3 regions of the Spongiibacter sp. C9W genome follow, and region 2 is predicted to be linked to each of the others. Evidence: predicted binding sites of a transcription regulator. Region 2 holds the regulator's gene; each other region holds the start of a gene.
The links. The regulator sigma-54, encoded in region 2, starts transcription at its own class of promoters, with help from an activator protein. The targets are predictions, from matches to a motif close to TGGCACANNNNTTGCNNT.

Region 1 (10,268 bases), 1.6 Mb from region 2:
CTGGTGGAAATCGCTTTGGAGTTCATCTCGTAAGCGCGCTGGGTCTCGATCATATTCACCAGCTCTTCCACCACGTTCACATTGGAGCCTTCCAGTGCCCCTTGCGCCAGCGTGCCCAAACCGCTCAGGCCGGGCGTGCCAGTTTGCGGCGCGCCGCTGGAGGCCGACTCCAGATACAGGTTTTCACCGCGCGCTTCTAAGCCAGCCGGATTGATAAAGTCTGCCAACTGTATGCTGCCCAATTGCACCGGCGCGGAGTCACCGGCGATCATCGCGCTGACAACCCCATCGGTGCCGACGGTAATGCTGCGAGTATTGGCAGGCACCGTAATACCCGGCTCGACGATGTAGCCGCTGTTGGTAACGATCTGCCCCTGGTCGTCCAATTGGAATGAACCGTCACGGGTGTAAGACAGGCTGCCGTCTGGCATCCGCACCTGGAAAAAGCCGTTGCCATTGACCGCTAAATCCAGGTTGTTATTGGTTTGCGTCATGGTGCCTTGGTTAAAGATTTTCTCAGTCGACACCACTCGAACCCCGGTACCTACCTGCATACCGCTGGGCAGACGAGTTTGCTGGGAAGATTGCCCGCCCACCTGACGGTAGTTTTGATAGAGCAGATCTTCAAAAGACGCGCGGTCGCGCTTGAACCCAGTGGTATTGGCGTTCGCCAGGTTGTTACTGACCACCTGCATGCGCGTGTTCTGCGCATCGAGACCGGTTTTGGCTACCCACAATGATGAATTCATATACCTATCCTCTTATTCCATTCTCATCAGGCGCGCACCGGCTTCGGATACCGTATTTGCGGTATTCATCACCTTCACCTGCATTTCAAAACGCCGGGCCAGTTCGATCATATTGACCATTGCCTCAACGGTATTCACGTTCGAACCTTCCAAGGTGCCCGGCGAAACGCGAACACTGGCATCGGCGGCTGGCGTGGTGCCATCGAGCGTTCGAATCAAACCGTCCTCGCCCTTGCGCAACTGCTCAGGTTCGGCGCTGACCAAACGAATGCGATCGACGGTTACTAATGACTCCGGCCCAAGACCCAGTGGCACTATCGACACCGTGCCGTCGCTGCCAATCGTCAAACTGTCGTGTTCAGGCACCGCCAGCGGTCCGCCATCGCCCATGACGGGCTGTCCGGCGCCATTGATCAGCATGCCATCGGCCGTCAGGTGAAGATCGCCACGGCGGCTCAGTGCCTCCTCACCCTGGGCGTCCTGCACGACAAACCAGCCCTGTCCTCGAATCGCGACATCCAGATCGCGACCGGTGGTCATCAGGGTGCCTTCACTGAAGTCGCTCAGGCGTGACTCCACCACCGAGTTGACGCGTGTTTGATGGCCCGCTCCCTCTACCGGCTTTGACATCAGCGCATGGAAGTCCGCGCGAAAGCCCGCAGTGCTGGCATTTGCCAGATTATTGGCATTGCTGGCCTGCGCCATTTCCGTGTGTTTGGCCGCGGTCATGCCGAGATAAAGTAGCCGGTCCATACCTGCCTCCTAAAGCGATGAATACCCGCCTTAGCGGATATTAATAATCGCCTGAGTAACGGCGTCAGATGTCTGGATCATCTGGGTGTTCGCCTGGAAGTTACGCTGCGCGGTGATCATTTCCACCAATTGCTCAGTAAGATCGACATTGGAGCTCTCCAATGCACCCGCCTGCAGCAGACCAAAGTTAGAGCTACCCGGCTCACCCACACGCGGACTACCGGAAGAGAAGGTTTCCGCCCAGGCCGTGTCGCCCTGTTGTTGCAAACCATTGGGATTAGAGAAGCCCGCCAGGGCGACCTTACCCAACTGGGATGACTGACCGTTGGTAAAGCGCGCCGACACGACGCCGTTGCTCGCCACTTCAATACCGGTCAATCGCCCTGTGGTGAAGCCGTCCTGCTGCAAGCTGTTCACACCAAACTCATTGCCGTACTGCGTTGATGAAGTGAAATCCAGCGAGAGGTCGATCGCTGCCGCGCCGTTGTTGGGGTCGTAGGAAGGCACAGTCACAATGCCCGAAGCGGGGCTTTGCAAGGTACCGGTATTATCAAATGACAGCGTATTGCCCAGGCTCACCGGGTTGTCGTCGATATAGACATTTTGCTGCCAGGTGTTTGCCGCGGGGTCTTTCACAAAGTACAGCGTTGCCGTGTGCAGAGTGCCCAGCGAGTCGTAGACGGTCATCGACGTGGCGTGGTTATAGCTCGACGCTACCGTTGGATCGAAAGGCGTCGAGGTCGGCACTGGCGCATCGCCGGGCAGGTTCACGCCGATATCAGCGCGTGTCGATGCTCGCGGCGCGTTCTCGGTGACCTGCAGTTGCAAGTCAGACAGCGAACCGGTGGCAAAGTCGCCATTGGTGGTTGCCGGATACACCTGCAAACGGTCGTTATTGTTGTTCACCACAAAGCCTTCCCGGTCGACACTGAAGGCGCCAGCGCGCGTATAGGTAACGCCACTTGAGCCCTTCATGGTGAAGAAGCCTTCGCCACTAATGGCCAGGTCCAGGTTGTTGTCGGTGAAGTCGATGTTGCCCTGCGAAAACTGCTGAACAATGGTATTCAAACGAACACCTGCGCCGGGCGTGGTTTTGGTTACATCGTTATTGGATGTTGCATACACATCGGCAAAGGATGTGCGGGAACTTTTAAAGCCAGTGGTGTTAACGTTGGCAATGTTGTGAGCGGTGACGTCCAGGTGCGATGACGCTGCGTTCAGTCCACTCAATGCAATACGAAAGCTCATAGTTATACTCCTGCTGCGATCACTCGCGAATTGATCAATGAATGCGCCGAAGCGCCTAGCTAATTTCCTTTATTTGCGACATCGAGACCGTACCGACACCATCAATTTGCACCGTGGGGCTACCGCCGCCACTGGGCAAACTCACGCTGCGTACGGGGCTGCGAATATCCGTTTGCAAGGCCTCTACACTGTTGCCGTTCAGGTATTGCGCGCGAATTACATAATTGCCTGCGGGCAAACGCTCGCCGTCCAGGCCGCTACCATCCCAACGAAACGACACCGGTCCCGCCGTCTGCGGTCCTAACGCCACCTTGCCCAGCACCTCACCCGAGGGCGCCAAAATCTCGACATCGACCGCTTGCGTGCTCACCGGCAGTGTTACCTGACCGCTTACCGCGCCCTCTGATGGCAGGGCGACAACATCACTGCCGACCAGCACCTCTTTACCGATCAGCGAGGACGCATCCAGCAATTGACCGCCGTACAGCGAACTCGTCAGTGCAGCCAGGTTGTCATTCATCTCGCTGATGCCGCTCACCGACGTTAGCTGCGCCATCTGACTGATAAACTCCGTGTTGTCGGTGGGTTTAAACGGGTCTTGATTCTTAAGCTGCTGCAGCATCAGTTTCATGAAGTCGTCTTGCCCCAGCGAGGAGGCTTCTTTTTTTGCCGTACTCGCCGCACTCTGCTGCTGCAATTGTTCAAGCGTTCGCAATTCCATCATTCAGTTCCTACTGTTTACCGAGCTGCAAGGCCCGCAGGGTCAGGGTCTTCACCGTGGAAAACACCTCGGCGTTGTTCTGGTATGAACGGGAGGCGGACAGCATATTGGCCATTTCATCAACGGTGTTCACATTGGAGCCGTAGACATAGCCCTGCTCGTCTGCCATTGGGTGGCCCGGCTCATAACGCTTGGGAACAGGGGCATTGCTCTCGCTAATCCCCACAACCTCGACACCGGCGACGCCCTGCTGGCGGTCCAGCACGGTGGCAAAAACCGGCTGTTTTGCGCGGTAGGCAGCCTGTTCACTGCTGGCCACAGTATCCGCATTTGCCATATTGCTGGCGGTGGTATTCAAACGCAGCATTTGCGCGTTCATCGCCGCAGCGGCAATATCAAGGGGATTCGCCATCGCTTATTGACCTCCCTGAAGAATCGATTTAATTCCAGAGAACTTACTACTCAGAAAACTCATAGTGGCCTGATAGCGCATGCTGTTATCGGCAAATGCCGCTTGCTCTACATGGCTCTCCACCGTATTGCCGTCGACTGAGGGCTGCTGAGGCATGCGGTACATCACCGGCGCCTGCCCCGCCGCTGGAGCGACCGCTTCGGTAATATGCGCCGCATTGCTGCGACTGAGCGATAACTGCTGGCCCTGCGCTGCCTGGCCCAGTGCTTGTTTAAAGTCGATATCGCGTGCCTTGTAGCCGGGCGTGTCAGCATTGGCTATATTGGCGGCCAGCAGTTCGGTACGCTGCTGGCGAAGCAGCAGTGCCTGCTGGTGTATACCGAGTGCCTTATCAAAATTAATCGCCATAAATCTGTCTCGCTAAAGTTATGGGCTGCGCTGCCGATACACTGGATAAAGGCGCAAAGCCTTTGGCGTTCGACATGTCCGACGCAAAGCGCGTGCCACTTTTTTATTCTTATATTTTTCAACAACTTATAAAACCGGCGCCAACAAACCGTCGGTTTTTCGGCAAGCCCTTGCCGCCAGTTCTACCGGCGAGCGGCAAGTCTTTGTCACGCCTTCTAACACTCACTCTATTTCGCAAAACTGGCATAGCAATTGCTGCTTAACTCATAAAGCCCCCGCGCCGACAAAAACTTGGCGCCGCAAACTAATAGTGAGGGAATAAGGTGTCATGATCTGGCGCGCAGCAATCACAATCGCTCTCCTGAGCAGCGTCTGCCCGAGCACTCTGGCAGACGCTGGCGTGGAGTCAGCGCAGCGTATTAGCGCTACTGCCAGCCAGTTCATTGCCAAACGCCACCCCTGGCAAAATGAGAACACCCGTATCACCGTGGGCGAACTCGACCCGCGCACCCGTCTGGCAAAATGTAGTCAGCGACTACAGGCCTTTTTGCCGCCAGGCGCGACCATCCGGCGGCGCACGACGGTGGGCGTGCGCTGCGAAGGTGTTAAGGCGTGGAAGGTGTACCTGCCGGTAACGATCGCGGCATTCACTAAGGTCATGGTGAGCAAGCACCCTATCGCTGCCGGCCAGCGAGTGACTGAAGCGGATATCACTTGGACAGAGCGCGATGTATCGAGTCTGTCATACGGATACCAAAAGGGCCTTGGTGGTCAGGGAATGCTCAGCCGACGCAGTATTCCCCAGGGCGCGGTTATCACCGCGAATATGCTGGAGGCCCCAGCGATGATAAAGAAAGGACAAGAGCTCAAGCTCATTAGCCGCAGTACTGCCATTAACGTCAGCATGAAGGGCCGTGCCCTGCAAGACGCGGCGAAGGGTGCTCGAATACGGGTGGAAAATATCAGTTCAGGCAAACAGTTAGAAGGTATTGTCATTAGTGGTAATACGGTACGAATCGAATAAAAAAAAGCTAAAGTTTTATCGATAGCTGCCGTTAACTGTCATAAGGCATACCATCAACGCCAATGTAATGAGGAATTATCATGGTCGATCGAATTAATGGCGGCCCACTCGGCCAGCCAAGAAGGCTCGACAATAACCCGTCTTCAAGCGCGACCAACGCCGCGGATGCCGGTGCCACGTCGCCGCTCGAATCGGCAAGCACACCAGCGGCTGATAGCAGCCTGGTTGATCGCGCTCGAACCGCAATTGCCGGCAGCGACGGTATCGACCGCCAAAAAGTGGAGGCGATTAAAACCGCCATTCGCAACGGTGAGTTCACTGTCGACAGCGAACAGGTGGCAAAGGCCTTTGTCGACCTGGAACGACTGACAGATCCTAGCGCATGATGACCGATACCGAGCAACAGTTACTGGCCCATAGCCAGCGCTTTGAAGCGCTGTTAAACGAAGAGTTGGCAGTGCTGCGCGACCACGGCGACGCCGACCGCCTGCGCGAGCTTGCAGAACAAAAAATGGATTGCTGCCAGCAATTAGAGACGCTCGAGCGACTGCGCCAACAGCAGCAGCCAGAGCGGGCGATGTCTGCGGAGGTGACTCAGAGCCTGCGCCGCTGTCGCGATCTGAATGAGCGTATCGGCAGCCTGCTTAGTCGACAGCAAGATTACAATGAACAGGCCATGCACATCCTCGGGCTGGGCAGCCCCGCCCTGCGCACCTATGGCGCCGATGGCCAAACAGGCGCGTCAGCCTACAGCAGACGCCTTGGCGAAGCCTGAATACAAACAACGCAATCTTATCAGTACCGCGCCGGCGCCCGCCGTCGCTAGAAAAGGCTGAGCTGCTGTTGCTCTACCGGCGCGGCGAAACGAACACCCACACCAATCAAGCGAACCGGGGAATGCAATCGCGCCCAGGCCTGTATCATCAGCGGTGGCAGGCAGGCGGGGTCAAGCTTGCCTTCCTGGCGCAATTCGATGGTGGTTACCTTAAATTCCCTGCTCTTCAACTTAACGAACGCGCCCGCGATAGCCTGTTCACTATGTGGCTGCAAACGCCGCTGTAACTCGTCAATGAGTTGAGCAAGTGCTGCATCCGCGGCCTCCCCTGGCGACAGATCCTCGGCAAACGTGCGCTCAACGCTCAACGATTTGCGCTGCCTTTCGGCCTTTACCGGCCGCGCATCCACACCGCGCGCATAACCATATAACTGTCGCCCAAAGCGACCAAAACGCTCCACTAAGGTCAGCTCGCTCCACCCTTGCAGCTGCTCGCAGGTTTCGATGCCCAGTGCCGCCAACTTCGTCGCCATCACTTTGCCGACGCCGTGAATCTTGGTTACCGGCAGCGCACGAACAAAGTCATCGACCTGATCGGGCCGTATCACCGTAAGCCCGTCAGGTTTTTGCCAGTCGCTGGCAATCTTCGCCAAAAATTTATTCGGTGCAACGCCCGCGGAAATGGTGATTCCCACTTCGCGGGCTACCGCTTGCCGGATCGCTTCGGCAATGCGGCTGGCGCTGCCCTGAAAATGCGGCGACTCGCTGACATCCAGGTAGGCCTCATCCAGGGACAACGGCTCGATCAGCTCGCTGTAGCGACTAAATATTTCACGAATCTGCGCAGCAACATGGCGGTACTTATCCATATTCGGCGGGACCAAAATCAGCTGCGGGCAACGCTGCAATGCGGTTGCAGTCGGCATTGCCGAGTGCACACCATAGGCGCGCGCCTCATAGTTGCAGGTAGCGATCACGCCGCGCCGACTGGCCTTGCCACCAATGGCAATCGGCCTACCGCGCAAACGCGGGTCATCACGCATCTCCACCGAAGCGTAAAAACAATCGCAGTCGCAATGAATGATCTTTCTCGTGTTGAGCACCGACACCATGGCGCAGAAAACCCGCTTAAGCCAAATACTGTACAAACATACAGACTTTACGCGAGCAGCTTGCGCTTGTCACTCATGGTAGTGAGGTATACTGTGCGCCACACCACCCACGTTGAATTAAAAAGGAATGCCGTAGCAATGAGTATTGGCAGTTGGACCCCGGACTCTGAAAAAGCCGCTATCACCATTGATCGAGACTTTCTCGAGCGCTGTATAGCACTGAGCGACGACGCGTCCCTGGCAACACTACCCTCGCCGTTCACTGAGGAGGAGCAGCAGCGCTATAGCACCGTCATGCGACTACCCGCTGAGCCCTGGCAACTCGCTGTGGCCGATTTCGACAACGCTGAGCTACTGGCACTCATTCGCTTCTTCACTGTTGCCGAAGAGCGGATTAGCGGCTGGGAAGCTGGCGCAGAATCCCCCGCCATTTGGATCAACAAAGTGTTGCGCAAACGCGGTGAAAAGCTATCTGTTGAGACACTGCGCTGGATTCGCGCAAATAGCCGCAATCGCTTTATCCCCAATGGGGGCCTCTAGGCGCTGCTACTTCTGCTCTTTATTAAACGCTGCCAGCGCTTCGGGGCTGGCTTCTTTTTGGTATTTCGATTTCCATTGCGAATACGGCATGCCATAGACTCTTTCGCGCGCCGCGTCGTAATCCACCTCTATGCCCTGCTCTTCGGCTGCAGCCGCATACCACTTCGACAAACAGTTACGGCAAAAACCCGCCAGGTTCATTAAGTCGATATTTTGCACATCTTTGCGGCCGTCCAAATGCTCGAGCAAGCGGCGAAAAACCGCTGCCTCTATCGCATCGCTCTGTGACTTGTTCATAATTTGTTCACTCATTCGCTGCATTACTCTGTTCATTATCAGGAAATTTGCTATGTTAAGCCAACGAACAGACTTCCTGCTCGCGACGTACCCCAACACTTTATGACGGAGTCAGAAAGCATGGCTAAACAAAAACTAGACCCTGTAGCGCTGATCAACCGGGAGATTGAATCTCTGGAAGATAAAGTAGAAAAGCTACGCGACCGCTTAATATCCGACGCGGATAAAGCACTGGAGCGCGCTAAGGCGCAAACTGAAAAAGCGCGAGCGAAAATTCGCCAGGAGCAGGAAAAGCTGCGCGAGCTGCAAAAGAAAGCCAAGGAAAATATGGATGCTCGCATACAGCGTCAGATGGAGCGCGCTCACAAGGCCGTGGACTCTGCGCGCGAGCTTGAGGTGGACGCCAAGGCGCTGGTCATTATGGCCCGCGAACAAATGCAGGATTTAAAGGCTGACTATCAGCGTGCCAAAGCTCTGGCTAAGGCTGCCCGCGATGCTGCGCGAGACTTCGACAAGAAAAACCCACCTAAGAAAGCGGCCGCTAAAAAGCCAGCGGCAAAGAAAGCCCCTGCTAAAAAAGCCGCAGCCAAAAAGGCACCCGCCAAAAAAGCCGCTGCTAAGAAAGCTCCAGCAAAAAAAGCACCCGCTAAAAAGGCCGCAGCCAAAAAGGCAGCCGCTAAAAAAGCGCCCGCCAGCTAGTCGTGACGATCGCTGGCCGGCTCGCCGGCCAGCGTGACGACACTATTCAAAATCAACTGAATTAACTGCGTTTGCCGCGCGACGCCGGTTTTCGAAAACACCGAGCTGAGATGCGATTTAGCCGTATTCCGAGAAATATTTAAGCTGAGCGATGCCTCGTCCAGGCTTTGCCCGTTAACCAGTCGCACCGCCAATTTAGACTCTGCAGGTGTTAAACCGAACAGTTCGATTAACACATCACTGGGTGCCTGACGCGGTGCCATGGGGTCACTAATGAACACCGCTACGGCCGGACGCCGCTCACCACCGTGGTCACTGTGCGGCAGGGGTCGTATCAGCAGGCTTAAGCCACTCAATGAGCTGGCACCTGCAAGGCGAAAGGCGCGAACACAGCCTGCCTCGCGCTGGTGATGCGCCTGTATTACCTCGCCAAGTAGCATTTTGAAGTCTTGCTGCTCACGCCGATTTTCAAAACTCAGGCGTCCTCCCTGCAATGCGACACCGCGCCCCTGTGCTAACAGGCGCTCGGCCACTGGGTTGCTATTTAAGCTATCGCCGTTGGCATCCAGGGTAATCACGCCCACCGACAAACTGTCGATGGTATTGGCATACAGCACTCGCTCGCGTTCACTTTCACGTAACCGGGAGTGGATTTGCACCGCCTGTTTAATATGTGGCAGCAGTTGCTTGCACAGGGCCTTTTCCCGCGCGCCAAAATCTTCGCGGCTCTCTGGCCGCGTGACGCGCAGCCGTGCCAGTAGCTCCTCACCGTGCCATAAATCGGCACCCAGGATGTGCCGCACATTGGCTGGCTCTATATAATTTTGATAGTACTCGGACGCCTCAAACTCCTCTGCCGACATGTACTCAGCCACGGTGACGACATCGCCATCGGGAAGATTCACAAAGGGGTCTAAGGCAAAATAGGTCTCGTTGTAGGCGCGATAGATTTCCGGCGAAACCACCAGCGCGTTGAGTATCACGCCGGGGTCGTGCTCATTCGGCGGCCGCAGCAGCAAGGTCGCATAGTTACCGCCCAAGGCGTCCCTGAGCTGATCCAGAAACGCCTGCCAGGGGGGCGTTTCCAAAGTGCCGCCGTAGAGCGCGCGCAGCAGAGCGTCCATACGCGGCGAGATAGAAATCTCAGACATAGAAGATCGAGGCCATTGTGATGCAATAGCCTCGATTCTAAGCGCTGACCGCATGGAATTCATCTATAGCGCACTAAATCCTCGCAGCGGTTTAATGTGGCAAGAAATCGCCACCATTTACATCGAGCGCGGCACCGGTCAGCGCTCGGGAGTACTCCGACCCCAAAAACACAGCGGCTTTGGCGCAATCGCCGTCATCGGGTATACGGCGCAGCGGGATATTGGCGGCTACAGCAGCTTTTTGCTCTTCGACACTGGGGCCGCCAGCCTCTGCATTCATTTGGAAATAGCCCTCGACCGACGGCCCCCACATCCAGCCCATATAGGCCGAATTCACACGAATATTGTCAGGCCCCAGTTCTAGCGCCAGGTGAGCGGT
Region 2 (10,268 bases):
AGCAAAGCATCGAGCCGGGCATCAAAGTCCAGCGCGCTGCGGCTCATTCTGTTGATCACTGCCTTGCTCATTTTCAGGCCTCCGCGGCTCGTGCGCTAACTGCCTTTTCCAAATCGTTGATAATGCCCTGAATGACCGCGTGCTTGCGCTTCATTGCCGCTCGGTTCACCACTAACCGCGAACTCACTGGGGAGATCAGTTCCAGGGGCTCCATACCGTTCGCTCGCAAGGTATTACCGGTATCAACGATATCGACGATTAGATCGGCAAGATCCATCAGCGGCGCCAGCTCCATGGCACCGTAAAGCTTGATCAATTCCACTTGAATACCGCGCTCGGCAAAGTGGCGGCGCGCAACGTTTACAAACTTTGTCGCAACGCGCACGCGCCCTTGAGGCAGAGGCTCGCCCACCCGCCCAGCGGTCATTAGCTTGCACCGCGCGATATTCAGATCCAGAGGCTCATACATGTCCTCAGCCCCCAACTCGAGCAGCATATCTTTACCGGCAATGCCGATATCAGCCGAGCCCAGCTTTACGTATGTGGGTACGTCCGTACCTCGAATCACGATCAATTGAATATGGGGATGATTTGTCGCGAAGATCAACTTTCTGCTACTGGAAATATCCTCCAGCGGTTCAATACCCGCCTCCGCCAAAAGAGGCAGCGTCTCTTTGAGAATACGCCCCTTCGTTAGCGCTATGGTAATTGGCTGATCCACGCTTACAACTCCCGAATTAGGCTTTACCGCCAATACTTGCGGCAATGGCCAGACTAATATTTTTTAACTGCTGACCCGGCGAATGTCGGCGCCGAGCGACAAGAACTTTTCTTCAATACACTCGTAGCCGCGGTCAATATGGTAGATGCGGTCCACGAGTGTCTCACCGTCAGCCACTAAACCAGCAATCACCAGACTCGCCGACGCGCGCAAGTCGCTGGCCATTACCGGTGCACCTTTCAGGCGTTCAGTTCCGGTAATCAACGCGGTATTGCCATCGACGCTAATGTTCGCACCCATACGATTCATTTCGTGGGTTTGAATCAAGCGGTTTTCAAAGATGGTTTCACTCACTTTGGCAACGCCCTCAGCCACCGCATTCATCGCTGTGAACTGCGCTTGCATATCTGTGGGGAATCCCGGGTATGGCACCGTCTTGAAACTCACGGCCTTGGGACGTCGGCCTTCCATATCCAGGCTAATCCAGTCTTCGCCATGCTCAATTTTAGCGCCGGCTTCTTCAAGCTTAACCAACACAGCATCTAGCGTGTTGGGATCGATATCCCGCAGTTTAATATTGCCGCGCGTTGCTGCAGCGGCAACTAAGTAGGTTCCCGCCTCTATGCGGTCTGGCATCACCGAATAACTGCAGCCACCCAACTTTTCTACACCATCAATGGTGATGGTTGCACTACCATGGCCGGAAATCTTGGCTCCCATAGCGATCAAGCAATTCGCCAAGTCAATAATCTCTGGCTCTCGCGCCGCATTTTCCAGAACTGTTCGCCCCTCGGCCAAGCACGCCGCCATAAGAACATTCTCGGTGCCGCCGACGGTGACCATATCAAACAAAATATGGGCGCCCTTCAACCGCCCGTTGGGACAGGTTGCGGTAATGTAGCCTCCATCGACGTCGATCTGCGCGCCCATGGCCTCCAGGCCACGCAAATGCTGGTCAACAGGACGGCTGCCGATCGCACAGCCGCCGGGGAAAGACACTCTGGCGCGCCCAAAATGGGCCAAAAGCGGACCAAGCACTAGGATCGACGCCCGCATGGTTTTCACCAATTCGTAGGGCGCGGTGGTCTGCTTCGTTGTGGCACCGTTGATTTCAACGCAGAGTTTCTCGTCGACCAACAACTCAGTACCCATGCTACGCAGCAGGGCGATCATGGTAGTAATATCGTGAAGATGGGGCAGGTTACTGACTCTTACCGGCTCACTGGATAGCAGAGTCGCCGCCAGTATCGGCAGGGCCGCATTTTTTGAACCTGAAACGCGTATCTCTCCGCTGAGCGGACCACCGCCGCGGATTAACAATTTATCCATGAGAGCTCCTGCGCCGCCAACTACCTATTTGCCCATCAGGCTTCGGCAGGGGTCAGCGCCTTAATATTAATAGCGTGGAGAGAACCGTCTTTAATCCAGTCGTTCACGGCGGCATATACCAGCTGCTGACGCTTCACCGGGCGAAGACCGGCAAAGGCATCGCTGATCACTTGCACATCGTAATGATTACCTTCCCCACTCACTTCAAAAACACCATCTGCGAAGTGTTCGCGGAGTCGCGCCAGGATCTGTTCTGCTTGCATGCCTAAGGTATTCCGTAAATACAAAAATTAGGCGACGAATTGTACGCAATTGCGGCGGTCTTGGCGAGAAGACCGCCGCAGGTCTTCACTTGGCGGCCTGCTCCATCACCTCTCTCGGAGCAACCGTCCAGTTGTCGATCACTTTATCAATGTCGCCATCATAGGTCGCCACTGCGGTAGTGAACTGGTTTTGGTAGATCAACCCCAAATTCAGCCCCTCTATGATCACGTTGCGCAGCATCCAGTTACCGTCGCGTCCACGACGAAGGGTATAAACAACTTCATAGGGCTCAGCACGCTCGCCGTAGATGTGCTGGCGCACGCCGACGCTACCCGATAAATCCGCATCCGCAGGCAGCGGAAGTACTTCTATTTTGTTACCATTGAAACCAAGCAGACCCTTTGCGTAGGTGTTGATCAAACCGTCTTTGAAGTTCTTGGTAAAGCGAATCACATTGTCGCGAAATTGCTCCCGCTCCTCTTTGGTGCGCAAGCTCTGGTAATACGCACGACTACCGTATTTGCCCATTACCCCGCGAGCAAAGCTCTGGAAATCCACAACCTCATCCATAATTCGACGCACTTCGTCGTTAAAGCGTTGCGGATCTTCAGCAACGTACTCGCGCGCCTCTTCAATCACTTTCATCAATTCCTGAGTGGTACCCGCCACCACTTCATGAGGCCCGCGCTGTGCGTCAGCCGCCGACACGGCGCCCGCAAATACCACCAAACCCAGCGCCAAAAGCATTTGTTTGAACATTTTTTTATCTCCGATAGTTAAGCCACGACCCGCATTACCGCGAATAGCCTGCTCTACACCCTTGCTAAGACAGCAGTTTACGGAATTGGCTCCCCGCACGACGACGAGGTAAACCTGTTAATTTTTCACATTGGAAATTATCATAGCGAAAATTAGCCGCCGCTTAACGGCATTATTGCAATAACGAGGTTTCCTCCCAACGATGGCATCTTCTTATCTCGACACTGCTAAACGCGTTATTCGCATGGAAGGAGACGCCGTCGACGCGCTCGGCGAGCGTATCGACGACAGCTTTAATCGCGCCTGCGAACTTCTTCTAAACTGCAAGGGCAGAGTCGTTGTCACCGGCATGGGTAAATCGGGCCACATCGGCAACAAACTGGCGGCGACCCTGGCCAGTACAGGCACCCCCGCATTTTTTGTACACCCCGGGGAGGCCAGCCACGGCGATATGGGGATGATTACCGCCGGCGACGTGGTGATAGCCCTGTCAAACTCGGGGTCAACTGCAGAACTGGTCACCCTGATCCCGCTGCTTAAGCTGCTGGCCGTACCCGTGATCGCCATGACGGGAAAGCCCAACTCGGAGCTCGCCAGCAGCGCGGATGTCCATCTCGACGTCGGCGTAGAACAAGAGGCCTGCCCACTGAATCTTGCCCCGACATCCAGCACGACCGTAACACTTGTAATGGGCGATGCGCTCGCCATCGCGTTACTGGAGGCCCGCGGCTTCACCGCCGATGATTTTGCCTTCTCTCACCCCGGCGGCGCGCTGGGTCGACGCCTGCTGCTGAAGATCGACAATATTATGCACACCGGGGAAGCCATACCGCACATCAATACTGGCGCCAAGCTCAGCGATGCCCTGCTGGAAATGAGCAGTAAGGCGCTGGGTATGACCACGGTACTCAATGAAGACGGCAGCCTGGCGGGTATTTTCACAGACGGCGACTTGCGGCGCGCGATCGACCGCGGCATTGACATTCACCAGGCGAAAATAGACGACGTGATGACCGCCAACTGCCGCAGCATCAAGCCCGGCACACTGGCCGCAGAAGCACTGCGCATTATGGAAGATAATAAAATCACCGTCTTGGTCGCTCTGGACGATCACGCAAAACCAGTAGGCGTGATCCACACCCACGACCTGCTTAAAGCCGGCGTCGCCTAAAACAGGGAACACCATGCAAACCATTCTCGAAAAAGCAAAAACGGTCACCCTACTGGCAATGGATGTCGACGGCGTACTGACCAATGGCAGCCTCTACTTTGGCAATAGCGGCGAGGAAATGAAAGCGTTCAGCATCCTTGACGGGCTGGGTATTAAACTGCTGCGCGACGCCGGCATCCGCCCCGCCATAATCACCGGCAGAACCTCTGAACTGCTGCTGCGACGCGCGCGAGAACTGAGCATCGAGTTAATCTACCAAGGCAGGGAAGACAAAGGCACGGCACTCGAAGAACTGCGCCAAGACCTAAAGCTAAGCTACGATCAAATCGCCTACGTGGGTGACGATTTACCCGACTTAGCCGCGATTCGAGCAGCGGGCCTGGGCATTACCGTCGCCAATGGTCACCACTTCGTCGCTCGCCATGCCGACTGGCAAACGCGTGCCGCAGGGGGCAGTGGCGCTGTGAGAGAGATCGCCGAGCTTATTTTGATGTCTCAAGGCAAGCTCAACGACGCACTTGAGCAGTTCCTGTAAATGGCTGCGCCGTCATTCAATATCAACGCTGCATCGGTCCTATCGGTACTGGCCGCTATCGCGGGCACCGTGATCTACCTCACGCAATTTAGTGAGAGCGGGAAATTGAGCCTGACTGACAGCTTCGAAGCCATCCCCGATGTTGACTCCCACCTCCAGGGCATCGAAGGCTCGAAATATCGCCAAGACGGCAATGTGGCATACCGGTGGCGCGCCGACAGTGCCGAACGCATGATTTCCTCGGGCAACATCCAGCTCAATCAGCCCTTCTACATCGGCAATATCGGCGAGCAGCGGCCGTGGACGGCGCAAGCCATTACCGGCACACTGTCACAAAATGGCCAACAACTGCAGTTGCGTGGCAGTGTTGTTGTTGAAGACTTAATTCGCGAAGCGCAAATCCACACAGAGCAACTCAGCATTGACCTGGAGCAAAGCCTGGTTGCGACGGATCAGCCACTGCGACTGCAACTACCCAATGGCGAAACCCAGTCGGAGGGCATGACGGCCGACCTCGTTAACGAGAAAGTCGAGCTGCTCGCGAAGGTAAAAGGACACTATGAACCGCAATAATCTACGCACCTTCGCTATTAGCGCCCTGCTCTGCCTCGCCAGCAGCGTGCACGGCTTGCCCGATGACCGCCGCCAGGCCATCAACCTCAGCTCAGATAAAGCCACCTATGAAAACAATCGCGGCATTTACACGGGCAACGTCAATATGTCGCAGGGCAGCCTGATTATTCGCGCAGACAAGCTGATTATTGTCGAGGCTGACAGAAAAGTAACCAAGGTTATTGCCCATGGCAGCCCCGCCCATTTTGAGCAACAACCCCGCGCCGGGGAAGGCGTCGTGGTCGCCAGTGCCCGACTCATAGAATACAGCCTAAATGCCGAGGAAATCCTGCTGCAAAAAGATGCCACCATCCGACATCAAGGCTCCAAGATCAGTGGCGATCGCATTGTATACAGCGGGCGCAAGCAAATGGTCATTGCCGATGGTGGCAGCCACAAACTCGATGGCAGGGTACAAATGACCCTACAGCCTCAGCAGGGCGTGAGTGATACCGATAGCCCCGCGCCAAGCACCACCCCCGACACCCCGGAGACTCCCCGCTAACATGCCCGTATTGAAAGCCAGCAACCTCGCTAAAGCCTACAAAGGCAGAGAGGTAATCAAAGACGTCTCCCTGAGTATTAACAGCGGTGAAATAGTCGGCTTGTTGGGTCCCAACGGGGCGGGAAAAACAACCTGTTTTTATATGATCGTCGGCATCGTCAACGCCGACCGCGGCCGCATTCAGCTCGACGACAAAGACCTGACACCGCTTTCCATCCAAGGTCGGGCCAAACACGGCGTTGGCTACCTCCCTCAGGAAGCATCCATATTTCGGAAGCTGAGCGTCGCTGACAACATCATGGCGATATTGGAGACCCGCAGCGACCTGAATCGCAAGCAACGCAAAGAAAAGCTCGATGCACTGCTACAAGAATTTCACATTGCCCATATTCGCCAATCGCCGGGTATGGCGCTCTCGGGCGGGGAACGGCGCAGAGTAGAAATTGCACGAGCACTGGCCACCGAGCCCAGTTTTATTCTGCTCGACGAGCCCTTTGCCGGGGTAGACCCCATATCGGTGAACGATATTCAGCAGATTATTCGCCACCTGCAGGCGCGCGGCATCGGCGTCCTAATTACCGACCACAACGTGCGAGAAACCCTCGATATCTGCGAAAAAGCCTACATAGTTGGCGAAGGTCGCATCGTTGCTGAGGGCAATGCCGAGGCCGTGCTCAACAACCAAATCGTGCGGGACATCTACCTCGGCGACACATTTACCCTTTGATCAAAAAATCGGCACAGCAATTGCTTTAAACGCCTATTGCAGCGGTGCGGCTGCGGGACTACACTGACCCTGAAGCATCGTCGTTTATGGCTACATAACGGCATTTAATCCCTCAGGTATGGTTGTAGTAGAAGTCATTGCCTATGAAACAATCGCTCCAGCTAAAAGTCGGTCAGCAGCTGACCATGACGCCCCAGCTGCAACAGGCGATTCGTTTATTACAGCTCTCCACCCTCGACCTTCAACAGGAAATTCAGTCGGCACTGGACTCCAACCCCCTGCTGGAAGTAGAGGAAGACAGCGACAGCCCGGAACCCCAGAGCAGCAACAGCCAGAGCGAAAGTAACGCCAATGAGGCTGACAGCAAAACGACCTCTGCTGAGGAGGCGCCCAGCAACGACGCTGACAGTGAATGGGCCGAGCGCAGCGACATCCCCGAAGATTTGCCGGTAGACAGCCAGTGGGAAGACGTCTACCAAAGCTCCGCACCAAGCTCCTCCGCGGCCGGTAGCGCCGACGACGACTACAACAATGACTATCGCCACGGCAGCTCAGAGTCGCTCCAGGACCACCTGCGCTGGCAACTCAACCTCAGCCGGCTCTCAGAACTTGACCGCATCGTCGCTGATGCCATCATCGACGCGATCGATGAAAAAGGGCGGCTCACCGTCAGCCCCGAAGAGCTGGTGGACGCCTTCGACGACGACAATATCGAAATAGAAGAAGTGAATGCAGTCCTTCACCTCATCCAGCAGTTTGACCCCCCAGGTGTTGGCGGCCAGGACCTTCAAGAATGCTTGCTGATTCAACTTCGACAGCTCTCCCCAGACACCCCATACTTGGCTGAAGCGCTGCAGATTGTCGAGCAACATATGCCGCAGCTCGGCAACCGTGATTACAACCAAATCATGCGTCGCTGCCGGCTAAAAGAAGACCAACTGCGCGACACCCTGGCACTCATTCAAACGCTGAACCCCACTCCCGGTGACTGCGTGGGCAACGACGAAACGGAGTATGTGGTACCAGACGTATTCGTCAGCAAAAAAGAAGGCCGCTGGCTGGTTGAGTTAAACCCGGACATTGCCCCGAAAATACAAATTAACAGCCACTACGCATCGCTCGCCAAAGACAGCGGCACCAGCAGCGACAAAGACTATATTCGCGACAACCTCCAGGAAGCGCGCTGGTTCATTAAAAGTCTGCAGAGCCGCAACGAAACACTGATGAAAGTCGCCACCAAAATTGTTGAGTATCAGCGCGGATTCCTGGAGTACGGCGACGAAGCGATGAAACCGCTAGTGCTCCACGATATCGCCGATGCAGTGAGCATGCATGAATCGACGATCTCACGGGTTACCACGCAAAAATATATGCATACCCCGAGAGGCATCTACGAACTCAAATATTTTTTCTCCAGCCACGTCTCGACCGATACCGGAGGAGAATGCTCCTCCACGGCGATTCGTGCACTAATCAAAAAATTAATTGCCGCAGAAAATCCCAAGAAACCGCTAAGCGACAGCAAAATCACCCAACTGTTGGCCGAGCAAGGCATCAAAGTTGCCCGGCGAACCATTGCAAAGTACAGGGAATCACTAGTCATTCCGCCCTCTAACGAACGGAAAAGACTGGTCTAATAAGGCCCCAAAAGGCCCAAACAACGCGCCGGGAGGCGCCGGATGTTCTCAGCGATGAAGGAGCAAGATATGCAAATAACCGTCAGTGGTCACCATGTTGAAGTTACCCCGGCACTTCGCGATTACGTCAACAACAAACTCGCCAAGCTGCAACGGCACTTCGACAATATCACCAATACCGACGTTACCTTGTCAGTAGAAAAGCTGGTTCAAAAAGCTGAAGCCACCGTACATGTGGCCGGCGCCGATCTGTTCGCCACCTGTGAATCAGAGGATATGTACGCGGCCATCGACAGCCTCACCGACAAGCTCGATCGCCAGCTTATTAAACACAAGGAGAAAAACCTGGGCCACTAAAGGCCCGGGGATGTTCCGGAAACGTAAACATGACCCTTGATTCAATACTCAGCCCCGGACGTACCCACTGCGGTACGTCTGTGGGCAGCAAGAAACGCCTACTGGAACAAATTTCTATTTTTGTCAGTGAGGATAATGCGCAATTCAACGCCGACGAACTGTTCAACGAACTGCTCGCCCGCGAGCGACTCGGAAGCACCGGTATCGGGCACGGGGTTGCGATTCCCCACTGTCGCAGCCAGCAGTGCACCGAAATTACCGGCATGCTGCTTAAACTTGCCGAGCCTATCGACTTCGAAGCGATAGACGACCAACCCGTGGACTTAGTGTTTGCGTTGATCGTTCCTGCCGAAGCACACGACGAACACATTAAAGTATTGGCAAGCTTGGCCAACGCCTTCAACGATGACGCTTTCCGCCAGCAGCTTCGCAGCGCAGACAGCGACAGCAGTCTTTATGAACGTGCGGTAGCGAGCTAGGCGTGAAGCTTATTATTCTCAGCGGCCGCTCAGGTTCGGGCAAAAGCACGGCGCTGCACCAGCTCGAAGACGAAGGCTTTTACGCCATCGACAACCTGCCGGTGTCACTGCTGCCCGCACTCGTTACCGAACTCTCTCAAAGCACACTGAAAGTTCATCAGCAGGTTGCTGTCTGTATCGATGCGAGAAACTCACAAACAGAGCTCGCCCGCTTCCAAGAACTGTGCAAACAAGTTCGAAGCCTGGCCAGCTTGCGTATTCTTTTTTTGGATGCCAGCGACGACAAGCTCATTAAGCGTTTTAGCGAGACCCGCCGACGGCATCCGCTGAGCACCGACTCCCAGCCGCTTAGCGACGCGATAAAGCAAGAGTCTGCGCTGTTGGAGCCCATTGTCGCAGAGGCATCGCTGACCATCGATAGTAGCGACATGACTGTGCATCAATTGCGCGCCACCATACGTGACCGCGTTCTCGGCGTCGACGCTAGCCGCATGGCATTACAGCTAAAGTCCTTTGGCTTTAAGCGCGGCCTGCCCATTGATGCCGACCAGGTCTACGACCTGCGCATGCTCCCCAACCCTCACTGGGACGAGGCGCTGCGCAGCCTTAGCGGCCGCGACGAGGCCGTTCAGCACTTCCTAGATGCCCAGCCGCAAGTCCAACAGATGTATAACGACATACTCACTTACCTGCTGCGCTGGCTGCCTGAGATAGAATCTGCCGGTCGCAGCTACTTCACCATCGCGATCGGTTGCACGGGTGGACAACATCGCTCAGTATACATGGCCGAAAAGCTGGCTAAGGCGCTTCGCGACACCTGTCCTGGCCTGCAAGTTCGCCACCGCGAACTTCAGCACTAACCTGGGCTGGACAAGGCGATGCAAGAAATCCAAATTCCTATCATCAATAAACTCGGCCTTCACGCCCGTGCTGCGTCCAAATTCGTGACCACCAGCACCGCATTTGCCTCTCGCATTCAGGTGTCGGCGGGGCAGCAATGGGTCGACGGAAAAAGTATCATGTCGGTAATGATGCTCGCGGCCAGCAAAGGCATGACACTGCATATTCGCTGCGAAGGGGAAGACGAACAAGCCGCCCTCGACGCTCTCGTCGACTTGATCGAACGCCGCTTTGACGAAGGCGAATAAATCAAATACTGCGCATTTCAGCGC
Region 3 (10,268 bases), 330 kb from region 2:
TAGTTTGCTGGAAGCGAATATTCGGATGCGTAATTTCCGGGCTGGGAAAACCGGGAATACTGAGCTTCGCCTGCTCGCGATTCTCCGGCAGATCTTCCACGACACCAAAATTAAGCGCGTTACCCAGGCAGGCAGAAACACAGGCCGGCTTTAAATTTACTTCCAGGCGATCAACGCACATATTGCATTTGCTCACCTGGCCTTTTATTGGGTCTAACTGCGGCGCATTGTAGGGGCACACCCACGTGCAATAACCGCAGCCAAAACAGGTTTCCGGGTCTTGCAATACCGCGCCATACTCAACATGTTTGGTATAGGCGCGCGTTGGGCACCCCTTCAGACACACCGGATCGTCGCAGTGATTACAGGCCATTGAGATATTCATGCGCTTGAAATCGGGGTAACTGCCTCCCTCGACATAGCCCACTGACCGAAAGCTGATATGCGCTGGGTTATCATTTTTTTCACTGCACGCAGCCTCACAGGCGTGGCAGCCAATGCAGTTGTCGGCGGTAAAGTGAAAGGCGTGTTGCTTGTTGCGATTCGGGTTGCTGCCCACGCCCGGCTCTTCATTGATAAACATTTCGCGCCCGGCGGGCACAGCGCCGCCGCTGCGGGCGATCAGATCAATGGGCGCCTCATAGTAATTCACCTCAGGCGCGCCAGACTCTTTCAGGAAAGCGTACTGCGGCTCATCGTCTCGAACCTTCCACATAAACTAAGCCCTTCTTGGTGTAATGGGGGATGTCACGGCTAACACGGCCAACTAGAAAGCCCGGCGTTCAACGTTGAGTCGCGCCGCCTCCTTTTGATCAATATGTTCAATGCGCACGGCACACTGCTTGAAGGCTGGCTGGCGGGAATAGGGGTCAAGCAATCCCAGCGACAGCCGGTTAACGCAGTCGTGATAATGCATAGGGATAAACAGCATATTGCGGGGAACCCGCTGCGTGAGCTGCACCATAACGACAGCGTCGCCGCGGCGCGACACCAAACGCACATAGCTCTGGTGGCTCACCCCAGCCGCGCGCGCGGAGTCTGGATTCATTTCCATGTAAGGCGTTGGACTGAACTTATTGAGGTTTCCAATTTTTCCGGTTTTAGTGCGGGTGTGGAAATGCTCCACGACACGGCCGCTGTTCATCCAGAAAGGATAGTGCTCATCCGGTACCTCATTGTCCTCGATGTAGTCCATGGCCAGCAGGTTGGCGCGCCCGTTTGCAGTGGGGAACACGCCGTCGCTGTACAACCGTGGGCTACCCGTTTCATCACCCTCGCGCATCGGCCATTGGATGCCGCGCTGCGCCTCAATCAGATCATGGCTCATGCCGGAGATATCCAAATTCCGGCCACGACCTTTTGACAACTGCTTCATTTCATCAAAGATTTCAGAGGTCGTCTCGGGAAAGGCGATCTCCCTGCCCCGCTCAAAACGTTTGGCCAGCTGCGAGAAAATCCAATGATCGGGCTTGGCGTCCCCCGGCGGCGAGGTAAACTTGCGTACCAAATTTACCCGCCGCTCAGTATTCGTTTGTACCCCTTCTTTTTCCCCCCACACGGCAGCGGGAAGATAAACATGGGCATAGTCGACCGTTTCGCAGTCGCGGTAGCCGTCCTGCACCACCATAAATTCGAGCTTCTCCAAGGCCTTTTTAATTCGCGGTTGGTTCGGCATGGAGGTCAACGGGTTGGTGGCAACGATCCACAAGGCCTTAATATCGCCCGACTCTATCGCCGGAAAAATATCGGTCTGTTGCAAACCGCGCTTTGCCGGGAAGAAGGATTCATCAACCCCCCAAAACTGGGCCACCTCCTTGCGGTGCTCCGGCTTCTCAAGCATACGATAGCCCGGCAGGCCCGAGCAGGATGACCACTCCCGGGTGCCCATGGCGTTGCACTGCCCGGTAATAGACAGACTGGTCCCGCCGGGCACGCCGATATTGCCGGTAATCAGGTTGAGGTTATTAATGCCGCACACGCCGTCGGTGCCGTGGGTACTCTGATTAATACCCATCGTCCAGATACTCATTGCCGACGGTGCCTTTGCGTAAATGCGGGCCACATGCTTGATGGTGTCTGGGTCGATACCACATATCCGCGAGGCGGTGATGGGGTCATATTTTTCTACTGTCGCAGCAAGCTCATCAAAGCCGTTGCAGTGGGCGTCTATATAAGCCTGATCCTGCAAGCCCTCCTTCAAAATGACGTGAGCTAAGGCGTTTAGCAGCACCAGGTCAGTACCCGGTGTTATCGGTAAGTGGATATCGGCAAATTGCGCCAGCATGGTCACGCGCGGGTCGACAACAATCAGTGGAAACTTGCGCTTCTCCAACGCCTCTTTTAATCGCCAATAAATAATGGGGTGTTGCTCAGGGAGGTTTGAACCAAAGGCCATCAGGCAGTGAGTATTTTCGAAATCCTCGTAGCAGCCGGGCGGCCCATCAGCGCCGAAGGAGCGTTTATAACCGGACACTGCCGATGCCATACACAGTGTGGTGTTGCCATCGTAGTTGTTGCTACCAATTACCCCGCGAACCAATTTTCCCAGGGTGTAAAACTCTTCTGTCAGCAGTTGGCCGGTGGACACAATCGCCACGCTATCGCGACCGTACTTCTGCTGGATTCGCATAAACTCCTCAGCCGTGCGATCGAGCGCGCTATCCCAACTGACTGGAGAAAACGCGTCGTATATCCGGTCGCGCATCAGCGGCTGCGTACCACGACCAGCGGTGCCACTCAGTTCATGCTCAAAGATACCCTTTATGCACAGCTTGCCCTGATTAACCGGCGCATTGCCCTTGCCGCGACTCGCCACCGGCTTCCCGTCGGCATTCAAACCGACCTCAATTGAGCACCCCGTGGAGCAATAACCACAGACGGCGTACTTCCAGTCCACTACCTGCTTGTCAGCAATCGTAATGGGCTTGCGTTTTCTGCGACCGAATATCATGAAATCCCTCATTGTTGCGCACTGTTTGTGTGCTAAACCGAGCCCGCGGGGGCTAAAAAAGCGCACCAACTTGGTGAATTGCCAAGCAAATCACCGCATCTACTCTGGACTTAACAAGAACTATGCCAACTAACTAAATCAGGCTGAAAGCCAGTAAATACGGCGGGCTATTCGGCAACACAGAACAACTTCGCCCTCAATTGGGGCATGGCAAGTTGGGGAGTATTTAACAGGAGGGGGTCGAAATTCAGGCAAAAAAAAGGGGCCCTCAGGGCCCCTTCCGGTATGCACCAGTCGCGATTTATTTAGCGACTTCTGCTTCCATTACTGCAACAACGCGGCGGTTAGCCTGACGGCCTGCCTTGGTGCTGTTGTCAGCGATAGGACGCTCTTCACCGTAACCAATCGCACTCAGGCGGCTGGCATCAATGCCGAACTCTTTAATCAGAGCACTGCGAACGGCGTCGGCGCGACGCTGAGACAGCTGCTTGTTGTAGGCCGCAGCACCAGTGCTGTCAGAGTGACCTTCAACAACGGCTTTAACACCACCGAAGCGCTTCATGAACTCAGCGACTTTCTTCAGCTCGCTGATTTGCGAAGCAGGAATCGCATCGGAGTTCAGTGGGAATTTCACGTCCATTTTGATCGACTCGGTGTGCTTGAGTACAAACTTACAACCGAATTTATCAACCTGGCGGCCCGCTGGTGTGTTAGGGCACTTGTCGCGGTAGTTAGGTACACCGTCACCGTCTTTGTCCAAGGCACAGCCTTTGGCGTCAACAGCAACACCTGCTGGTGTGCCTGGGCACTGGTCAGCACCATCTTCAACACCGTCAGCATCGCTGTCATTGCTTTGAACAGGCGCTGGAGCAGGAGCCGGCTTAGACTCGCCGCCGAACGCGTAGCTTAGGCCCAGAGAGACGATACCGTCGTCTGTTTCAGTATCAAAGCCATAGTAATAACGGGCATCAGCGCGCAATGACAACGGGCCGGAAAGCGCATAGCGTAAACCACCGCCAACATTACCGGTAGTGATGCCTTGGTCATTCTGGGCTTCGAAATTATAGTAAGCGTCGCCCAAACCTATAGCCGCGTAGGGGGTCAGACGGTCGTTATTTTCGATATTGTAGTAGCGCAGGGCACTTACTGAGAGAGAGAGATATTCTGCATCGCGAGCTGCTACGTCATAGCTGTTATCTGACTCAGAATATACCGCGCCGACCTCGACACCCCAATTCTTGCTAATTTGTTTTTCAATACTTAGAAGTCCGGCAGCGGTCTCATCCAGGTCCCAAGCAGAATCGAAAACTTGATAACCTACGCCGGCATTTAAGTACCACTTGTTGCTGTGGTCATCTGCCATCGCTGGTGCGGCAATTACCGCAGCAATCGCAGCACCCATTAATTGTTTACGCATTTTTGTAGCTCCCCTGATTATCACTTAGGTCTTCCGTCGCCCTACCTTAATGGTGGGTCTTGGCTCAAGAATAACACGCAAGTTTGCCCTTGCACGCCTGCTTTTCAGTAATTTTACCGCGACGGCGTTGCAAAGAGTTATAGAAGCTCCGCAAGAAAGAAGCAACCACTATTCGCAACGCCACGCCCGCATCGAGAGTCTGGATTGAGTGAAAAGTTCACTCACCAAGACATTATTTCTTTTACAAACGGGATCGTCAGTCGCCGTTGCCGCGCCAGGCTGTGACGGTCTAAGTCGTTTAGTACGCCAAATAGCGCTTTTAGATCACGCTGGCAACGGCGATAGATAAACTCTGCGAGGGCCTCATTAATATCCAGGCCCATAATTTGAGCACGGTGACAAAGCGCGGCGATTCGCTCCTCCTCGCTAAGTTCAGAGAGTCGATAAACACTAAAGCTCTGCAGGCGAGACGCCAGGTCAGGCAGCTCAATCGCCAACTGATCAGGGACGTCGGTAGACGCAAAAAGCAGCGAGCAACCCCCGCCAAGCGCGCGATTGTAAAGACTAAACAGCGCCACTTCCCAGTCGCTGCGGCCGGCAATGGCTGACAAACCGTCAATGCACACGAGGTCTGCCAAATCGGCATCTTCCAGTACCATTTCAGCGGGATAGTCCAGCAATTCTGCGGCGGGGATATAGCGCACCGAACGCCCCTGCGCGTCGGCCAACTGGCAACAGGCCTGCAACAGGTGCCGCCGACCACTGCGCCCAGCGAGGTAAACCAGCTTCTCGCCCTGTCCCGTTGCCACCCCCTTTAAGACTGCTACCGGAAGCTGCTGCGACGGGGCGACATAGTAATTATCAAAGGTCGCTTCCGTATCGAGGCTAAGCGCGAGGGGCAACTGCGTTGACGCCATCAGTCCTCGTCCTCGTCTTCAAGCACCAGGGGGATTTCTCCACCTTCTTGATACCACTCGCTGCGCAAATACGCGTCGTGAAGATAGCCGGCCATCACCTTCATTACCGAGGCAACCGGCAGCGCTAACAAAATGCCAAGGAAGCCGAACAACTGGCCCCCTGCCAATATGGCAAATATCACCATTACCGGGTGCAGGCCAATCTTGTCGCCCACCAGCGACGGCGTTAAATACAAACTTTCTAACAGTTGGCCAATACCAAACACCACTGCAACGCCCAGCAATTGCCAGGACAGGTCAAACTGGAAATACGCCGCCAACCCCGACGCAGCGATGCCCACGATAAACCCCAGGTAGGGGACAATACTGGCCAGGCCTGCCGCCAGGCCCAACACCAATGCCAGATCGAGCCCGAGGATAAACAAACCGGCGGTGTATATCGCACCGAGCGATAACATCACCAAAAATTGCCCGCGCGCAAAGGCACCTAATATCTCGTCGCATTGGCGCGCGATATCAACATACAGCGCTTCGTGGGAACGCGGCAGCAGCTTGCGAATTGCCGTCATCATCACATCCCAATCGCGCAACAGATAGAACGTAACAACAGGGATGAGCGTGATGTTCGCCACCCACGTCATCACCGCGACACTGGAGCCACTTATTTTTTGCCACACATAGACAAAAATGCCACCTGCCGCATCCCAGTGTTTGCTGATCGCTTCTTTAGCCGTATCGATTGGCTGGGCCTGCTCAGGCAAATCCAAAAATCCACGCAACCCGGGCAGTGCCGTCTCTTGCAACCATCCAACCAGCGCGTATAAACGCTGCACCAGCAGCTGCATTTGATCCAGCAACAACGGCAAGGTGATTAAAAACATCAGCAGCGAAAACAGCGACAAGCCGCTGAAGACCAACACCACCGACATGGTTCTGCCCACGCCTCTGGCCTCTAAGCGGTCGGCGAGCGGATCCCCCATATACGCCAGCACTGAGGCAATGGCGAAAGGCATTAATATTGGGCTGAGGGCATTGAGCAACCACGCCAGCAGTAAAAGTCCCCCCAGCCACCATAACCAGCGAACATTCACTGTCATGGCTGTCCCTGCCAGATATAGTTGCCTTGCGTCGCCAGTGGCGACCGGCTGCGGCCTACGCCCTCAGCGGCGCGGCGCAGGCGGCCATCCAGCTGCAGATAGCGCTCGACTTTATCCATATCGTCTTTCAACACCAATTCCAGCACCAACTCCTCGCCAAACGCCCACGCCGCATTCGCGTGCTCTATGACCGCAAGAGATTCCAGGTAACTCACCATCTGCGCGTAGTCGTCAAAGCGCGTGAGGCCACTCACATGGATCAGCGTGCGCCCACCAGCACCGGCAACACTGTTGACCGCGTAGCGACGCGCTTGAACATCGGCGACCCGATCGACCGCTGCCGCCAGAAAGCCACTGTCTTGCTGACTCTGGGTATCAAAGCGTTCGCCGCTCTGCTCATCGAGCAAGGCCCAGCTCGCCAACCACTGGCCAGTGGACAATTGGGAGGCCCGCCCCATAAGAATGAAAGGCGGCGCATAGCGTTGCGAGGCTTCGCGAACTCGGGCCTCGGGCATTTGCCACAAAGCCTGCGCACTCAGATTACCCGCATCAATCAAGTCGAATAGCGGCAACTGCAATGCCAGGCCACGGCGTGCCACAGCATCCTGGAGCGCCTCTTCTAGGTCCGGGTGGCTACCGCTGCCGAGGAAGCTTCGCCCCTCTGGCGTATCGACCACCAGCCACAGTAATACCGTGGGACGATTTGCCGACCACACTGGCAAACCGGCTGATTGAAGCACCGCATTGACCTGCCGAGGAGAGAACTTCATGTCCAGCCAAAGACGCTCTTCGCCATCGATGCTTTCACGGCGATAGCTGTAGCGAGTTAAAAATGGTTCGGGGGAAGCCAGTGCTTCAGAGAGTGCGGAGGACTGTGGCAGCTGGCCCTGGCCGGACACACGCACAAAGACTTGCTCCAACGCACTGGCCGCACCGCGGCGGAGAGTCGCAGGGGACTGTTCGGCAACGGCCTCGCGCCCCTTGTAGAGGTCATCGACACGGCCCGCGACAGCGGCCGAGCACAGGCAGGCAGCTAACAACAATAGCAGCGGCCGCTTTAGCGCATTAATCACAGTATTAAAATCCCTCTACCTGAAACTGGCGCCACAGTTTAGCAAGGCGCGCCTACCAAGTCCTGAAGCAGCGCAAAATTCCCGATTTAGCTGCTGAATTGCGCGACCAACCAAGCTAGAATAGCGCCCTCAAAGAGGACAGCCAAGCACTATGACTGATACCAACAAGCCCAGCCTGAGTTACAAAGATGCCGGTGTAGACATTGACGCCGGAGATGCACTCGTCGAGCGCATCAAAGATGTTGCCAAACGCACGCGTCGCCCAGAAGTCATGAGCGGCCTCGGTGGTTTTGGCGCCCTGTGCCAACTGCCGACCGGCTATAAAGAACCCGTCCTGGTGTCGGGCACAGACGGTGTCGGCACCAAGCTAAAACTGGCGATGGACACAGGCATTCACGACAGCATTGGTATCGACCTCGTCGCAATGTGTGTCAACGACCTGCTAGTGACAGGCGCTGAACCGCTGTTCTTCCTCGATTATTACGCTACAGGCAAGCTCAACGTCGATATTGCCAGCAGTGTCGTTACCGGCATCGGCGCCGGTTGCGAACAATCGGGCTGCGCACTGGTCGGCGGTGAAACCGCAGAAATGCCCGGCATGTATGAAGGTGAAGACTACGACCTGGCTGGCTTCTGTGTTGGCGTTGTGGAGAAGTCCGGCATTATTGACGGCAGCTCTGTTCGCATCGGCGATGCACTGGTTGGCATCGGTTCCTCTGGCCCTCACTCCAACGGCTACTCGCTGATTCGCAAAATCATCGACCACAGTGGTCAGGCGCTCGACAGCGAGTTTGGCGACAGCACACTGGGTGAAACCCTGCTCGCGCCCACGCGCATCTACGTGAAGCCGGTACTGAATATCATCAAACAGTTCCAGGTTAATGCACTCGCCCACATCACTGGCGGTGGCTTACTGGAAAATATCCCTCGCGTACTGCCGCGCAACACCCGCGCAGTTATCGACAGCGACAGCTGGCAGCGCCCCGCCATCTTCGACTGGCTGCAAGAGCAAGGCAATGTCGAAGCACGCGAAATGTACCGCACCTTCAACTGTGGTATCGGCATGGTCATGGCCGTATCAGCAGAGCAAGCCGATAGCATTGTCGACATGCTTCACCAGCACGGTGAGACAGCCATGGTCATTGGCCGCATTGAGGCCGGCGATGACAACGCAGACCGAGTGGTTATCAGCGACCTGTAAATGATGGGCTGTCGTATAGTAGTTCTGATCTCCGGTGGCGGCTCGAACCTGCAGTCCATTATCGATGCCGCCCAAGCGCAGCAGCTGGGCGGTGGCGACGTCGTCGCCGTTATCAGCAACAAGGCTGACGCTGGCGGCCTGCAGCGCGCCGAACGCGCCGGAATAGCCACTAACTGCTTGCCACACACCGACTTCAGCAGCCGCGAGGCGTTTGATGCCGCTCTGCAGGAAACCATCGACCAACACCGGCCCGACCTCGTGATCCTCGCTGGTTTTATGCGCATTCTCACAGGCGGCTTCGTGCGCCACTATCTGGGGCGCCTGCTGAATATTCACCCCTCACTGCTGCCGAAGTACCCCGGCCTCAACACCCACCAGCGCGCGCTGGATGCCGGTGACCGCGAAGCCGGCGCCACGGTGCACTTTGTTACCGAAGAGCTGGATGGCGGCCCGGCAATAATTCAGGCAAAAATACCGATAAACGCTGGCGATGATGCTGCAACTCTTGCCGACAAGGTCTTGTCCAAAGAGCATCAAATTTATCCTTTGGCGGCTCGCTGGTTTGCCGAAGGGCGATTGTCTCTCGTGGCTTCAAAGGCGGTACTCGATGAACAGGAACTTCCTCAGCACGGCGTTATCTTTAACGAGCATTAAGGCCCTGGCGAGCGCTCTGCTGCTTGCCTGCGGTGCCGGCCTTGTCCACGCCGACGCCGATGCCCTAACCCCCTATCGCGCGCACTACCAAATCAGCCACGACGGTCTCAGCACCAAGGCTGAACGTATTCTGGAGCGCGACGGCGACCACTGGCGGCTCAGCCAGCACGCGAAATTGTTTTTCTTTAAAGTCGACGAAGAAAGCAAACTGGAAGTGCACAAGGGCACGTTGCGCCCCCTGTCTTACCGCTACGAAAACAATGTCAGCAGCAAGAAAAACCTCGAACTGACCTTCGACTGGGCCAAGCAAACCGTTTCCGACAAGCAGGCCAAAAAGCCCTGGCAGAAAGCCCTCAAGCCTCACTTCAGCGACCAACTGAGCGCCCAACTGCAGTTGCGTGAAATGTTGATCAAAGGCCAGCTGGATTCACAGCAGAATCAGACGGTGGTAAAAAGAAAGGGCAAGCTCAAAACCTATGGCATCAGCCGCATCGGTGAAGAGCGTATTGAGACGGCAATGGGCACATTGCAAACCGTGAAGCTGCGCAAGCATCGCGACGGCAGCAGCAGCGAAACGTTTATCTGGCTGGCGCCAGAATTGAACTACTTGATAGTGAAACTAGAACAGCGCGAAGACGACGAGCTTTATTCGATGAACCTGCTCAGCGCCGAGTTCGACACGCCCTCGCGCTGAGCAATCACGCACTATCAAGTTTTTGGCAGCGTCACGCCGCGCTGTCCCTGATACTTGCCGCCCCGGTCGCGGTAACTCACCTCGCACACCTCATCAGATTCAAAAAACAGCATCTGCGCGACACCTTCATTGGCGTATATCTTCGCCGGCAGCGTGGTAGTGTTGGAAAATTCCAAAGTCACGTGACCTTCCCACTCGGGTTCCAGTGGCGTGACATTCACGATGATGCCACAGCGCGCGTAGGTGGACTTACCCAAACACACCG

Region 1: a site for sigma-54 is predicted at 4,533-4,550, ahead of flgA (flagellar basal body P-ring formation chaperone FlgA). Genes of this name have one in related genera too.
Region 3: a site for sigma-54 is predicted at 3,061-3,078, ahead of AC2Q8J_RS15400 (molybdopterin oxidoreductase family protein). Genes of this name have one in related genera too.

What each region holds. Positions count from the first base shown of each region.
Region 1 is NZ_CM170672.1:1,070,627-1,080,894, forward strand. It holds gene flgG (flagellar basal-body rod protein FlgG) at 1-749, opposite strand, end outside; gene AC2Q8J_RS05170 (flagellar basal body rod protein FlgF) at 762-1,502, opposite strand; gene flgE (flagellar hook protein FlgE) at 1,533-2,750, opposite strand; gene AC2Q8J_RS05180 (flagellar hook assembly protein FlgD) at 2,806-3,474, opposite strand; gene flgC (flagellar basal body rod protein FlgC) at 3,482-3,883, opposite strand; gene flgB (flagellar basal body rod protein FlgB) at 3,887-4,291, opposite strand; gene flgA (flagellar basal body P-ring formation chaperone FlgA) at 4,620-5,315, shown strand; gene flgM (flagellar biosynthesis anti-sigma factor FlgM) at 5,396-5,701, shown strand; gene AC2Q8J_RS05205 (flagella synthesis protein FlgN) at 5,698-6,090, shown strand; gene dinB (DNA polymerase IV) at 6,138-7,238, opposite strand; gene AC2Q8J_RS05215 (hypothetical protein) at 7,341-7,742, shown strand; gene AC2Q8J_RS05220 (DUF1244 domain-containing protein) at 7,749-8,054, opposite strand; gene AC2Q8J_RS05225 (hypothetical protein) at 8,160-8,738, shown strand; gene AC2Q8J_RS05230 (helix-turn-helix transcriptional regulator) at 8,735-9,889, opposite strand; gene AC2Q8J_RS05235 (SDR family oxidoreductase) at 9,981-10,268, opposite strand, start outside.
Region 2 is NZ_CM170672.1:2,899,661-2,909,928, reverse strand. It holds gene hisD (histidinol dehydrogenase) at 1-71, opposite strand, end outside; gene hisG (ATP phosphoribosyltransferase) at 74-721, opposite strand; gene murA (UDP-N-acetylglucosamine 1-carboxyvinyltransferase) at 785-2,050, opposite strand; gene AC2Q8J_RS13835 (BolA family protein) at 2,086-2,313, opposite strand; gene AC2Q8J_RS13830 (MlaC/ttg2D family ABC transporter substrate-binding protein) at 2,399-3,073, opposite strand; gene AC2Q8J_RS13825 (KpsF/GutQ family sugar-phosphate isomerase) at 3,276-4,244, shown strand; gene AC2Q8J_RS13820 (KdsC family phosphatase) at 4,258-4,779, shown strand; gene lptC (LPS export ABC transporter periplasmic protein LptC) at 4,780-5,352, shown strand; gene lptA (lipopolysaccharide transport periplasmic protein LptA) at 5,339-5,896, shown strand; gene lptB (LPS export ABC transporter ATP-binding protein) at 5,898-6,623, shown strand; gene AC2Q8J_RS13800 (RNA polymerase factor sigma-54) at 6,767-8,260, shown strand; gene hpf (ribosome hibernation-promoting factor, HPF/YfiA family) at 8,330-8,617, shown strand; gene ptsN (PTS IIA-like nitrogen regulatory protein PtsN) at 8,647-9,096, shown strand; gene rapZ (RNase adapter RapZ) at 9,099-9,956, shown strand; gene AC2Q8J_RS13780 (HPr family phosphocarrier protein) at 9,975-10,244, shown strand.
Region 3 is NZ_CM170672.1:3,230,157-3,240,424, reverse strand. It holds gene AC2Q8J_RS15405 (DmsC/YnfH family molybdoenzyme membrane anchor subunit) at 1-715, opposite strand, end outside; gene AC2Q8J_RS15400 (molybdopterin oxidoreductase family protein) at 767-2,950, opposite strand; gene AC2Q8J_RS15395 (OmpA family protein) at 3,252-4,367, opposite strand; gene hda (DnaA regulatory inactivator Hda) at 4,589-5,284, opposite strand; gene AC2Q8J_RS15385 (AI-2E family transporter) at 5,284-6,381, opposite strand; gene AC2Q8J_RS15380 (DUF2066 domain-containing protein) at 6,378-7,454, opposite strand; gene purM (phosphoribosylformylglycinamidine cyclo-ligase) at 7,606-8,655, shown strand; gene purN (phosphoribosylglycinamide formyltransferase) at 8,659-9,309, shown strand; gene AC2Q8J_RS15365 (DUF3108 domain-containing protein) at 9,263-10,003, shown strand; gene dcd (dCTP deaminase) at 10,018-10,268, opposite strand, start outside.